One region of the Salinivibrio sp. PR932 genome, then DNA from elsewhere that is predicted to be linked to it. Evidence: predicted binding sites of a transcription regulator. Region 1 holds the regulator's gene; the other holds the start of a gene.
What was found. Region 1 encodes MetJ, which represses methionine synthesis genes. Its sites were predicted from a motif close to TTAGACNTNTANANGTCTAA; they were not measured.
Positions count from the first base shown of each region.

Region 2: the regulator MetJ is predicted to act here: its motif matches at 1,704-1,723, upstream of metK (methionine adenosyltransferase).

Region 1 is NZ_MUFM01000011.1:74,527-81,208, reverse strand. It holds gene priA (primosomal protein N') at 1-1,850, opposite strand, end outside; gene rpmE (50S ribosomal protein L31) at 2,067-2,282, shown strand; gene BZG84_RS07615 (malic enzyme-like NAD(P)-binding protein) at 2,537-3,790, shown strand; gene metJ (met regulon transcriptional regulator MetJ) at 3,885-4,202, opposite strand; gene metB (cystathionine gamma-synthase) at 4,389-5,546, shown strand; gene BZG84_RS07600 (bifunctional aspartate kinase/homoserine dehydrogenase II) at 5,616-6,682, shown strand, end outside.
Region 2 is NZ_MUFM01000003.1:15,475-22,156, forward strand. It holds gene BZG84_RS01735 (SprT family zinc-dependent metalloprotease) at 1-333, opposite strand, end outside; gene metK (methionine adenosyltransferase) at 478-1,632, opposite strand; gene BZG84_RS01745 (LysR family transcriptional regulator) at 1,808-2,746, opposite strand; gene BZG84_RS01750 (ligand-gated channel protein) at 2,918-4,873, shown strand; gene epd (erythrose-4-phosphate dehydrogenase) at 5,074-6,090, shown strand; gene BZG84_RS01760 (phosphoglycerate kinase) at 6,156-6,682, shown strand, end outside.

The DNA.
Region 1 (6,682 bases):
AAGGCTTGATAACCTTTATGCACTAAAGATTGGATCAGGGTGTGCTCTGGATGGTGGGTTTGTAATAACACGGTACCCGGCTTACTGGCGCGGCCCGCTCGCCCGGCGACTTGCACCATCAATTGGGCCAAACGCTCAGGGGCACGAAAGTCATTACTGAATAGTGCCCCGTCAACATCGACTAAGGCGACCAGGGTGACGTTAGGAAAGTGATGGCCTTTGGCGAGCATTTGTGTGCCCAATAGAATTTGATACTCACCCTTTTCAATGTCGGCCAAGTAACCTTCAAGGCTCCCTTTTCGCCGGGTATTATCGCGATCAATGCGAACGGTATTGTATTCGGGAAACAAGGTGCCAAGCTGGGATTCGAGTTGCTCGGTACCGACGCCGACACTAATAAGCTGGGTAGAGCCACAGTCGCCACATTGGGGAGGCACACGTTTTTGGTGGCCACAGTGATGACAACGCAACTCTTGGTGTTGTTGATGAAGGGTATAGTAGGCATCACAGCGTTGGCAGTTCGCTAGCCAGCCGCATTCGTGACACATCATCGCGGGCGCATAACCGCGGCGATTTAAAAACAGCATCACCTGGTTACCTTGTTGCAGGTGCTGACGCATTTCAGCAATCAGCGGCGCCGACAAGCCAGCTTCGAGGTGATGGCCTTTGATATCGAGTATCCCTTGCCGGGCGGTGACCGCGTTACCAGGACGTTGCGTGAGCTTAAGGTACTGGTATTTTCCGGTTTTTGCGTTGTGTAAGCTCTCCAGTGATGGCGTTGCCGAGCCCAAGATCACCGGCACTTGTTCTTCATGCCCCCGCATGACAGCCAGATCGCGGGCGTGATAGCGAAAGCTATCTTGCTGCTTATAGGAAGGGTCGTGCTCCTCATCGATAATGATGATGCCAAGCTTTGCCATGGGGGTAAAAAGCGCTGAGCGTGTGCCAATCACTATCGCGGCTTGATTTTCCCGTGCGGCCAGCCAGGCGTTGAGACGGTCGGTATCGCTGAGCCCTGAATGCATCACGGTCACAGGAACAGCAAAGCGGCGCTCAAAACGGCGAATGGTTTGTGGTGTCAGGCCAATTTCTGGCACCAGGATGAGCGCTTGCTGGCCACGTGCGAGCACCGGCTCAAGCACATTGAGATACACCTCGGTTTTGCCTGAGCCAGTGATCCCCTCTAATAGCGCGCAGGCAAAACCATCGCCAGCATTGAGGGTGGCAACCGCCATCGCTTGCTCGTGGTTTAACGTCGGTTTTTCTTCGGTCACCGCAAAGTTTTTTACCCAAGCATTGGCCTGAGAAGGGGGCGAGTAGGGCGCGATCCAGCCTTTTTCTGCCACCGTCTTTAGCACCGGCGTGCCGATGTCTTGTTCGATTAAGTCGGCTTGAGTGGCTGGACCGTGCGTGAGAAGCTGCAACACTCGGGCTTGTTTGGGGGCGCGGCTCAGACCTGATAGAGGTTGGTTTTGTCCTGACTCGGTGATTTGCCACCATTTTTGTTGCTGCAATGTCGCAGGGCGTCCTTTACGCAGCGAGGTTGGCATCACCGCCCCCATCGCATCTCCTAGCGGATGATGGTAAAAACGGCTCGCCCATTGCAGGAGATTGTATACCGCGGGGGTCCAAACCGGCTGCGTGTCGAGTACGGTATCAATCGCTTTGAGTTGGCTGGCTTCCACACTGGCCGTTGGCGACAAGCCGGTAACGATGCCAACTTTATGCTGGCGTCCAAACGGCACCTTGACGCGCCCTCCGATGATTGGATGCTGATCGTCTGCAATACGGTAATCAAAGGTTTTCGGCAAAGGGACAGGCAAAGCCACCTGAGCAAACTGTTCCATCACAACATCTTATTGGCCAGAAGGAATGTCAGTGTAACGGTTAGCCACACGTTGGCAAAGCCTTGTTGCACCGTAAGAGACACGCGGATTGCACAAAAAAGTTGCGAAAAAGAGGGCGCTTGATTAGAATTGCGCGCCTTAGAAAATGTTTGTTAACGACGTGTGGTGCCCGGCTTAGGATCGGGAGAGCGACACGGCCTTTAAGATGAGGTTATCCCTATGAAAGCTGGTATCCATCCAGAGTACAAAGCCGTCACAGCAAAATGCTCTTGCGGTAACGAATTCGCGTTCAGCACAACCCTAGGCAAAGACATTTACCTAGACGTGTGTGACAAGTGTCACCCATTCTACACTGGTAAGCAGCGTATCCTTGATACCGGTGGCCGTGTTGACCGCTTTAAGAAGCGTTTCGGTGCCCTTAGCAGCAAAAAATAAGCCGCTATTGACCGAATACAGAGAAGGGACGCATCAGCGTCCCTTTTTTGATCGTATCGTCCCTGTCATCGGACAACAGGTCCGAGCATCATCGCGAATGCGCTGTTAGTACTGGTGGACGTTTGCTCCCTGCGTTACCATCTTTTTTATTATACAAACCTTCCCTGTGTGGTTTGTAGAGTGTCTGACTAATATCGGTGACGCTTCCCTGTCGATATTAGTTTCCCCTTCACGATAATAATTAGGAACACTAGATGTCGGACGATAAACGCCAGCAAGCGCTGGATTATCATGCATACCCTACTCCCGGAAAAATTTCTGTTGAATTGAGCAAACCTGCTGACTCGGCCGCGGATCTCGCGTTGGCGTATAGTCCTGGCGTTGCTGAGCCTGTGCGTGAGATAGCGCAAGATGCGGATGCGGTTTACCGCTATACGGGTAAAGGCAACATGGTGGCGGTGGTCTCAAACGGCACCGCGATTTTGGGGCTAGGAAATTTAGGCCCCATGGCTTCTAAGCCTGTCATGGAAGGTAAAGCTTTATTGTTCAAGCGTTTTGCTGGCTTGGACTCGATCGACATTGAAGTCAAACACCGTACTATCGATGAATTCGTGGATACCGTGGCGAACATCGCGGATACCTTTGGCGGTATCAATCTCGAAGATATCAAAGCCCCAGATTGTTTTGAGATTGAAAAACAATTAATTGCACGTTGCGAAGTGCCTGTATTTCATGATGATCAACACGGCACGGCCATCGTCACCGCTGCCGGCATGCTTAACGCGCTTGAGCTGCAAGGCAAAGATATCCGCGAGGCGACGGTGGTGTGCATGGGCGCAGGCGCAGCGGCTGTTGCCTGTATGGAGCTATTAATAAAATGTGGCGCTCAGCGGGAAAAAATCTATATGTTGGATCGTAAAGGCGTGATCCATACGCGTCGTGACGACATCAACAAATACAAGCAGCTGTTTGCCAATAACACGGATAAGCGTACCCTCGAAGATGTGATTGAGGGCGCGGATATGTTCGTTGGCGTCTCCGGTCCAGACTTGCTCTCACCCGACGCCTTGAAGCTGATGGCAGATAAACCCGTGGTATTTGCCTGCTCGAACCCAGATCCTGAAATTCATCCGGATGTGGCGCATCAAGTGCGCGATGATCTGATCATGGGAACCGGGCGTTCGGATTACCCGAATCAGGTCAATAACGTGCTCTGCTTCCCGTTTATTTTCCGTGGCGCATTGGATGTACGTGCCAGTGAAATTAACGATGCGATGAAGTTGGCAGCGGTAGAAGCCATTCGCAGCCTAGCCAAAGAGCCTGTCCCACAAACGGTATTAGACGCCGCCGGTTTGTCTTCGCTAAGCTTCGGCCCAGATTACATTATTCCCAAGCCAATGGACGCGCGTTTATTACCTAAGGTCGCCCGCGCGGTAGCGCTGGCCGCCGTGGAAACCGGCGTGGCTCGTATCGAGATGCCAGAAAACTATATGCTCGATAAGGCGTAATGCTTGAGCGTGAGGAAAGCGCGGTGGAATAGAGCCTGAGAAGGCTGTACTGAGCACCTATCATTACAGAAAACCCGCCAATCGGCGGGTTTTTTTAGTATTCGCTATCGTCGAACTCGATACCAAGCTCTTCCATGATCCGACGTGCTTCAGCGGGAATGCTGTCGGGTTTATCCTTACGGATATCGTCATCGGTTGGTAGTGGTTGGCCGGTGTAGGCATGAAGAAATGCCTCACACAACAACTCACTATTGGTCGCATGACGGAGGTTTTGCACCTGACGACGAGTACGCTCGTCGGTAAGAATTTTTAGTACTTTTAATGGGATAGAGACGGTGATCTTCTTTACCTGCTCTTTCTTTTTACCATGTTCGGCATACGGATTAATGTAGTCGCCGTTCCACTGCGCCATGTCTCACCTATCTTGATTATGGAATACCCAGAATGATGCTGCGGAGATTTTAGCTATATTAACCGCCACATGCAAAGGAGTATAGACGTCTAGAAGTGTTGACGTCCCAAAAAGCACAGGGTAAGGTGGCAGTATGAAACCTGGATCACGCCCACGATGCGCAAACCAGACTAGCAAGGATAGATCATGACTGAGAAAAAAACCGACACTATCGCCGTTCGGACCGGAATTGGGACTGACACCCAGCACCATGCGGTGGTGCCTCCCCTGTACTTATCGACCAATTACCGTTTCCCGGCACTGGGTGATGTGCCTACTTACGACTACGCGCGAGGCGGCAACCCAACGCGTGCGCAGCTCGAACAAGCGCTGACTGACTTAGAAGGGGGCGCAGGTGCGGTGGTGACCAACTGCGGGATGTCGGCGATAAACTTGGTGCTATCTCTGTTGGAGGCTGGCGAGCATATTGTCGCCCCACATGATTGTTATGGCGGCACCTATCGCTTGCTCGAATCGCGTGCCAAACAAGGGATCTGGCAGGTAAGTTTTGTCGATCAATCGGACCATGATGCGTTGGACCAAGCATTGGCTAAACAGCCCAAGCTCGTGCTGGTGGAAACCCCATCCAATCCACTCTTACGCGTGGTCGATATCGCAGAAATATGCCAAAAAGCCCATCAAGTGGGGGCTTGGGTGGTGGTCGACAACACTTTTTTATCTCCCGCTTTACAGCAACCTCTTGCGCTAGGGGCCGACATGGTGGTGCATTCGACCACCAAATTTATTAATGGTCATTCTGATATTGTCGGTGGCGCGGTGATCGCAGCAACCAGTGAGCTTGCCGAAACCTTAGCGTGGTGGGGCAACTGTATAGGCGCCACGGGCAACGCGTTTGACAGTTATATGACATTGCGAGGGTTGCGTACCTTAGGCGCACGGGTTAAACAACACCAGCAAAACACGCAAGCGGTACTCGCCTATCTGCAAACGGTTCCTGCTGTGCGCCAACTCTATTATCCGGGACTCGCTACCCATCCGGGTCACGAAATTGCTGCCCGTCAGCAATCAGGCTTTGGTAGTATGCTGAGCTTGGAATTGGATACCGACAGTGACGGGGTGGCGCGTTTTATCGCAGGCCTTTCGCTATTTGCTTTAGCAGAGTCGTTAGGCGGTGTAGAAAGCTTGGTCACACACCCAGGCTCCATGACACATCGGGCGATGAGTGATGTGGCGCAAGCGGAAGCGGGTATCGCACCGACTTTGCTGCGCTTTTCAATCGGACTGGAAGATGCGGATGATCTCATCGCTGATTTGGCCCACGCTTTTGCGGCACTGGCCGCGTAACCTGAACAACGTTACGGCGCTGTTCCTTGCTTTACCCTGATATTTGGTTAGACAAAGAGAGACCTTGTCATGCATGCGCAATCGACGGAGACGTCCCCTGAATCACAACGACAACTTCATAAATTTGGCGGCAGCAGCTTGGCGTCGCCCGCCTGCTATCGTCGGGTTGTAGATGTATTGACCGCCCACGCGGGCCGCCAAGATTTGATTGTGGTCTCCGCGGCAGGCAAAACCACTAACCAATTGATCGCCTATTTGGCTCAGCTCAACAAAGACGGTCGCCTCGCCCATGAAACGCTACAGACCTTGCGCGGCTTTCAGCAAGATTTAATTGAAAATCTTATTGATGGTGAAGATAAGCAGCGCCTTGTCGATGCCTTGTATACAGACATCGCCACGATTGCGACCTTGGGTGAGGGCGCGCTGACTGACGCAGATAAGGCGCGTATTCAAGGGTTTGGCGAGGTATGGTCGGCACGCTTACTGGCGAGCTTGCTTAGCCAGCACCAGCAACCGGCTGTGATGTTGGACTCACGTCTGTGTCTACGTGCCGAGCGGGCAGCGCAGCCGGAGGTTGATCGGGGAGCGTCTTGGCCATTGCTGAACAACCAGTTATCCCAATATGCCCACACCCAAGTGGTGATCACGGGCTTTATGGCACAAAATCAAGCGGGAGAAACCGTGCTGTTAGGGCGCAATGGCTCCGATTACTCGGCCACTGTCTTGGGGGCGCTTGCAGGCGTGAGCCGTGTGACCATTTGGAGTGATGTCGCCGGGGTCTATAGCGCGGACCCACGCCATGTTGATAATGCCTGTTTGCTGCCTTTAATTCGTCTTGACGAGGCGGGAGAACTGGCGCGACTCGCGGCTCCCGTGCTGCATAGCCGAACCTTACAGCCGGTGGCGCAAAGTGCGACCGACCTGACGTTGCGCTGCACCCAAGCGCCGGATAGCGGATCAACACGTATTGAACGCGTGTTAGCCACCGGGCGCGGGGCAAAAATCATTACGGCGTTGGATGAGGTGAGCTTGCTCCAGTTTGATGTCGCGCGAGGACAAGATTTTCAAGCGATAAAACAAGAGCTCAGCCGGATTTTGTCACAGCTAAAAGTACAGCCATTAGCAACGGATTACCA
Region 2 (6,682 bases), on a different contig from region 1:
GGTGTTGGCCGGTGCCTGAAACACGGTTTCCATCAAGGTACGCCATTGTGAGCCGTGAGGCTTAACGCGTCCATACAATGCGAAGGTGACGAGGTGACAGACTTCATGCGGGATCACTTCCTCAAAAAACACATGAGGAGACTGTTGAAGCAGCACGGGATTAAAACGCAATCGCCATTGGGTCGGATGCGCTGTGCCGGCGGCACTTCCCCGCAGCGACAGGCTAGTGTCGGGATAAGTCAGTTGAATACCGAGCTGGTGGTTGGCGGTGTCAATGCACTCGCGTACCCGTTCAAAAACGGCATCAGCCAGTGGTTCAGAGACTGCGGGCATGGCAATCGTTACCTCACTCGAGTTAACGTCTTGGGGTCATGTAACATGCGTCATTTAACATGTGTCACAACACATGGGTGATTAAAAAAAGGGAAGCCGCTGCTTCCCTTCCTTTCTTTGCGCACAATGAGCGTTAGCCCAAGGTTAACCAAGTTTAGCAAATTCGCGCAATAGCTCGGCTTTGTCGGTTTTCTCCCAAGGGAAAATATCACGACCAAAGTGACCGTATGCGGCGGTTTGCTTATAAATCGGTTGTAGCAGATCTAGCATTTCCTGCAGACCGTATGGGCGCAAGTCGAAGTTTTCACGCACCGCCTTGATAATGACTTCAGGGGCCACTTTTTCGGTACCAAAGGTTTCGACCATGATAGAAGTCGGCTCGGCGACACCAATCGCGTAAGACAATTGGATTTCACAGCGGTCCGCCAGACCGGCAGCGACAATGTTTTTCGCCACATAGCGTGCCGCATAGGCGGCTGAGCGGTCAACTTTCGATGGATCTTTACCGGAGAATGCACCACCACCGTGACGGGCTGCACCGCCGTAGGTATCGACGATAATTTTACGGCCAGTAAGACCACAGTCGCCCATTGGGCCACCAATCACGAAACGACCGGTTGGGTTGATGAAGTATTTGGTTTCTTTGGTCAGCCATTCTGCGGGCAGAACTGGCTTGATAATCTCTTCCATCACCGCTTCACGCAGAGTTTCGGTAGAGACGCTGTCGCAATGCTGAGTAGAAAGTACAACTGCGTCGATGCCGACGATCTTGCCGTTGTCGTACGCAAAAGTGACCTGACTTTTAGCGTCTGGACGCAACCAATCTAGGGTGCCATCTTTACGCGCTTGCGCTTGGCGCTCGACCAAACGGTGCGAGTAAGTGATCGGGGCAGGCATAAGGACATTGGTTTCGTTGGTTGCGTAACCAAACATAATGCCTTGGTCGCCTGCGCCTTGATCTTTGGGATCGGCACGGTCAACACCTTGGTTAATATCTGGTGACTGCTTACCAATGGTGTTGAGAACCGCGCACGAGTTGGCATCAAAGCCCATGTCTGAGTGTACATAGCCAATGTCGCGAACCGTTTGGCGTGTCAGCTCTTCAATATCGACCCACGCTGAGGTGGTGATCTCGCCGCCGACCATTACCATGCCGGTTTTTACATAAGTTTCGCAGGCAACGCGCGCTCTTGGATCTTGCTCAAGAATTGCATCCAAAACGGCATCTGAAATTTGGTCTGCGATTTTATCTGGATGGCCTTCAGAGACAGACTCTGAAGTAAACAGGTGCTTAGCCATGTGACACTCTCATTGTTTATCAAGGATACCGACGATACGAGGCGAAATCGATCGCCGATCATCTCAGATGTTTTAACTTCTAGACGTCTATTCTATTCGTAATTGTGACAAACGCAAGCAAGTTGATGCATAGCGTCATGCATTTAGGTATAGCAAACGATTGCGCCATGAGGCGTTATTCGACGGCTGCAGGCATAACATCATCGGCCATCTGAGCCTCTGTCCACGCTTTGGGAGCGCGAGTGATAAACCGCTCCACCAGTGTATCTATGCGCAAAGGCAGCCTCCCTGAGGCGCTATATAATCGAATCGGTATCGCGGCTGACTGCCATTGTGGCAAACAGCGAATAATCTTGTCTGGGTGATGCGCCTGATACCCTTCAGCATTCCATGTAGGTAGTAGGCCCACACCTTGTCCGTTGGCAATGGCATCGATTTGAATCGCAACCATATCGCAGTTAAACCGGCTGGGAAGCGCGCTCAAATGATAGGGAGGCTGATGGGAATGAAACAGCGTGAGTCCACGTCGGCGGAGCGCAAATACATCCAGCCAAGCGTGATCATCCAACGCGGAGGGGTGTGAAAACGGACCATGTGCCTGCACATACGCGGGCGAGGCGTAAATGCCGTAGTGCCAGTGACCCAGTGTTTGGGTGCGACAGTTAGTGGGGACCATCACATCGTCGGCCCAGATAACAATATCAGCCGCTTGGATACGCTGTGCACTCAGCTCACTGGTTAAAGTGATGGACACTTTGGGATGCTCGGTTAAAAAATGATTCAGTAAAGGGCCAGCCCAGCCACGCATGAGCGCCGGATGGCAAATGACTTCAATTGGCCCTTTTAGCTCATTATTCAGACCGTGAATGGCTTCTTGGCTTTCCTCTGCCAGGGCCAAAATTTGCGAGCAATAGCGCGAAAAGGTTTCGCCGGCTTTAGTGAGTACCAAGCGATTTCCCTGCCGTTGGGTTAACGCTTGGCCAAGGTCACTTTCTAATTGTGCCAGTCGCCGACTAATGGTCGATTTGGGCTGGTGAAGTGCGTCAGCCGCTGCGGTCAAGCTTTGATGGCGGCAAAGGGCATCGAACGCACGGATAGCGGCAAGATCCTGCATACTTCCTTATCCTATTTTTCTTTTTTATCAGTAAGATGAAATAAACCCTTACTCGTCTCACGTTCGAAAACTGGAACAAGTTGTTCCAGTTTTAGGGCTGGGTTTCCTTACTCTAATATGAATAATTCTCACTAATCAAATGATAATTATTATCAAATAATGGAGTAAGATATGTCTAGTCGTCTTCGTCCCGTTGTGGTTGGGATGGTATTAGCGGGAATGCCGATAGCCTCACTTTCTGCCGCTGAGGCAGCCAACACGGAAACCATGGTGATCACCGCTTCTGGGTTTGAGCAAGTGACAGCCAAAGCACCTGCCAGTATCAGTGTGATCAGCCGAGATCAGTTAGAAGGGCGCTACTATCGTGATGTGACCGACGCATTAAAACGGGTACCGGGTGTGGTGGTGACTGGCGGTGGTGATACGACGGACATCAGTATTCGCGGCATGGCCTCAAAATACACCCTGATTTTGGTGGATGGTCGACGAACTTCAAGCCGTGAAACACGCCCTAACAGTGATGGCCCGGGTATTGAGCAGGGGTGGTTGCCACCGCTACAAGCGATTGAACGTATTGAGGTCATTCGTGGCCCTATGTCAACCCTGTATGGCTCGGATGCGATCGGGGGGGTTATCAACATTATTACGCGCCGTGGTGAACAAGATTGGCACGGTAACGTGCAGTTGAGTACGGTGATGCAAGAAAACCGCGCATCGGGCGATGAGCAAAGCGCTAACTTTTACCTATCAGGCATGTTAAGTGACAAAGTTGGATTGAAACTGACGGGTCAAAACACGCAGCGCCAAGAAGATGATATCCAGTACGGCTATGAAGATAAGTCATTACGCTCTTTATCCACCACTTTGACTTACGATCATAATGATTTGCACCGTTGGGAGCTTGACCTCGGCGTCAACGCACAAGATCGCCGTGGTCATGTCGGCCGCTCCGTACCGAGTGACGATAGCCTTTGTCGCGGCAGCTGTGAGAACAGTAATAATGAATATCGGCGTCAGTCGATAGCGGTCAGCCACAAAGGGAATTGGGACTGGGGATGGTCTGACAGCCACTTGCAATACGAACAGAGTCGGAATAAAAGCCGCGAAATGACCATCGAAAATACCGAATTTAAAACCAGCTTAGTGCGTGATTTCGAGGCACATACCCTGACGGTGGGTGGCTCTGTTGTCTATGCGAAGTTGGAAGATTTTACCTCCAACCAAGCGTCGACCAAGACCAGTATCGATAATACGCAATCAGCGATTTTTGTTGAGGACGAATGGCGCGTCTTGGAGCCGTTGAGTGTGACTTTAGGGCTTCGAGTCGATCACGATGAAAACTACGATTACCACGCCAGTCCTCGCCTGTATGGGGTTTATCAAGTTACTGATAAATGGATTGTAAAAGGTGGGGTGGCGACAGGCTTTAAGTCTCCGCAGCTTCGCGAAATTACGCCTAACTGGGCCCAGGTGAGCCGTGGCGGTAATATCTACGGTAACCCCGACCTTGACCCTGAAACATCCGTGAATACCGAGCTGAGCCTCAACTATCAAGGGGATAACGGCATCACGGGATCGATTGGTGTGTTCCACAATGACTTTAAAGACAAGATCACCCGTGTGACGTGCCCCGATACCGTATGTACTGCGGGACCAAACAAATGGGGCTCGGATCCAACTTATCGTGTCAATGTGGATGAAGCGGTTACCCAAGGGGTGGAAGCGAGTATTTTCGTGCCCATCGGTGATACCGTGGATGTAAGTGCCAGCTACACCTATACCGACTCGGAACAAAAAACCGGTGAGTATAAAGGGCAGCCACTCAATCAAATCCCGAAATCGCTAGCGCATGGTGAAGTGAACTGGCAAGCGACCGAAAAACTCAGCCCATGGGCGAGCGTGACTTACCGTGGTAAAGAAATGGATCCGGTAACAGGCCCATCATCGCGCAGCAATATCGAACCTGCGTATACCATGGTGGATGCCGGGGCGAACTACCAACTGACCGATGCCATTGAGTTGCAAGGGGCGATATACAATCTGCTGGATAAATCGCTGGACTATGACGACTACGGTTACATCAGCGATGAGCGTCGCTACTGGGTAGGGATGAATATCCACTTCTAAGGAGGCTCTTCCCTATATGACTCTTTTATCATCAGGATAGAGACAGCGATAACACTGCCGCGCCCGTTTTGGTCTATTGCCAAACGGGCGCTTTTGGATGGGGTAGGGTGATCAGTCGCGTGATTAGCCTCACATAAGACGTGCGTCTTTTACGTGCTTGAGATACACTGGGCGGCGTTGTCAAACGAGCACCGATGGACATGACACTAAGAGTCGCAATTAATGGATTTGGTCGCATAGGTCGCAGTGTATTGCGCGCCTTGTATGAAAGCGGCAAACAGGATCGCATCCAAGTGGTGGCGATCAATGAACTCGCGGAACCAGAAGCGATGGCCCACCTGCTGCAGTATGACTCCAGCCATGGGCGTTTCGGGTGGCCGGTGTCTTTCAATCAAGAACATCTGTTCGTTGCTACTGACAGCATTCGTCTCCTTCACTTATCCGAACTCCACCTTTTGCCTTGGCGCGACCTAGACGTTGATATTGTGCTCGATTGTACCGGTAAATTCGGCACGCGCGCCGATGGTGAGGCTCACATTGCCGCGGGGGCGAAAAAAGTACTGTTTTCCCATCCCGCCAGCCAAGATGTCGATCGTACGGTTATTTTTGGTGTGAATCACGAAGCACTGACCAGCGATGATCGTATCGTCTCAAACGGTTCTTGTACCACCAACTGCATTGTGCCCGTGATTAAAGCGCTTGACGAGCACTTTGGCATTGAGTCAGGCACCATTACCACGATTCACTCGTCGATGAATGATCAACAAGTGATCGATGCCTACCATACCGATCTGCGTCGCACACGTGCGGCAAGTCAGTCTATTATTCCGGTAGACACCAAATTACATGTCGGGATTGGTAGGATTTTTCCGAAATTTTCTGACAAGTTTGAGGCGATCTCGGTTCGAGTACCGACGATAAACGTGACAGCGATGGATTTAAGTGTCACTGTACGTACTAAAGTGAAAGTTAATGACGTAAATCAAGCTCTGCAAACCGCATCTCGATGTACATTAGACGGTATCCTGGATTATACCGAAGCGCCCTTGGTGTCGATTGACTTCAACCATGACTCACACAGCGCCATTGTCGATGGGTCACAAACGCGGGTGAGTAACCATCAGCTGATTAAAACGCTGGTTTGGTGTGACAACGAGTGGGGTTTTGCCAACCGAATGTTGGATACCACCCTTGCCATGGCAGCGACAACGCAGTAGCCAGCAAGTGGGGGTATCGCCCTGATTAAGTCAGTTTCAATTTGCAACCTTATAGAGAGGACCTTATGTCTGTAATTAAGATGACCGACTTGGATCTTGCCGGAAAGCGTGTCTTTATCCGTGCAGACCTCAACGTGCCAGTGAAAGATGGCAAAGTCACATCTGACGCGCGTATTTTGGCGTCACTACCAACCATCAAACACTGCCTGGCGGCAGGTGCGAAAGTGATGGTGACCTCTCACCTTGGCCGTCCTGAAGAAGGCCAGCCTGAAGACAAATTCTCGCTACAGCCTGTTGTGAACTACCTTGACGATGCATTGGATTGCAAGGTTAGCTTGGCCAAAGACTACCTGAATGGCCTTGAGCTGAATGCCGGTGAGCTGGTGGTTCTAGAAAACGTACGCTTTAACAAAGGCGAGAAAAAGAACGACGAAGCTTTATCAAAACAATACGCTGCTTTGTGTGATGTGTTTGTGATGGACGCATTTGGTACTGCACACCGTGCGCAAGCATCGACTCACGGCGTGGGTATGCATGCACCGATTGCCTGTGCAGGTCCACTTCTGGCGAACGAGCTAGATGCACTGGGTAA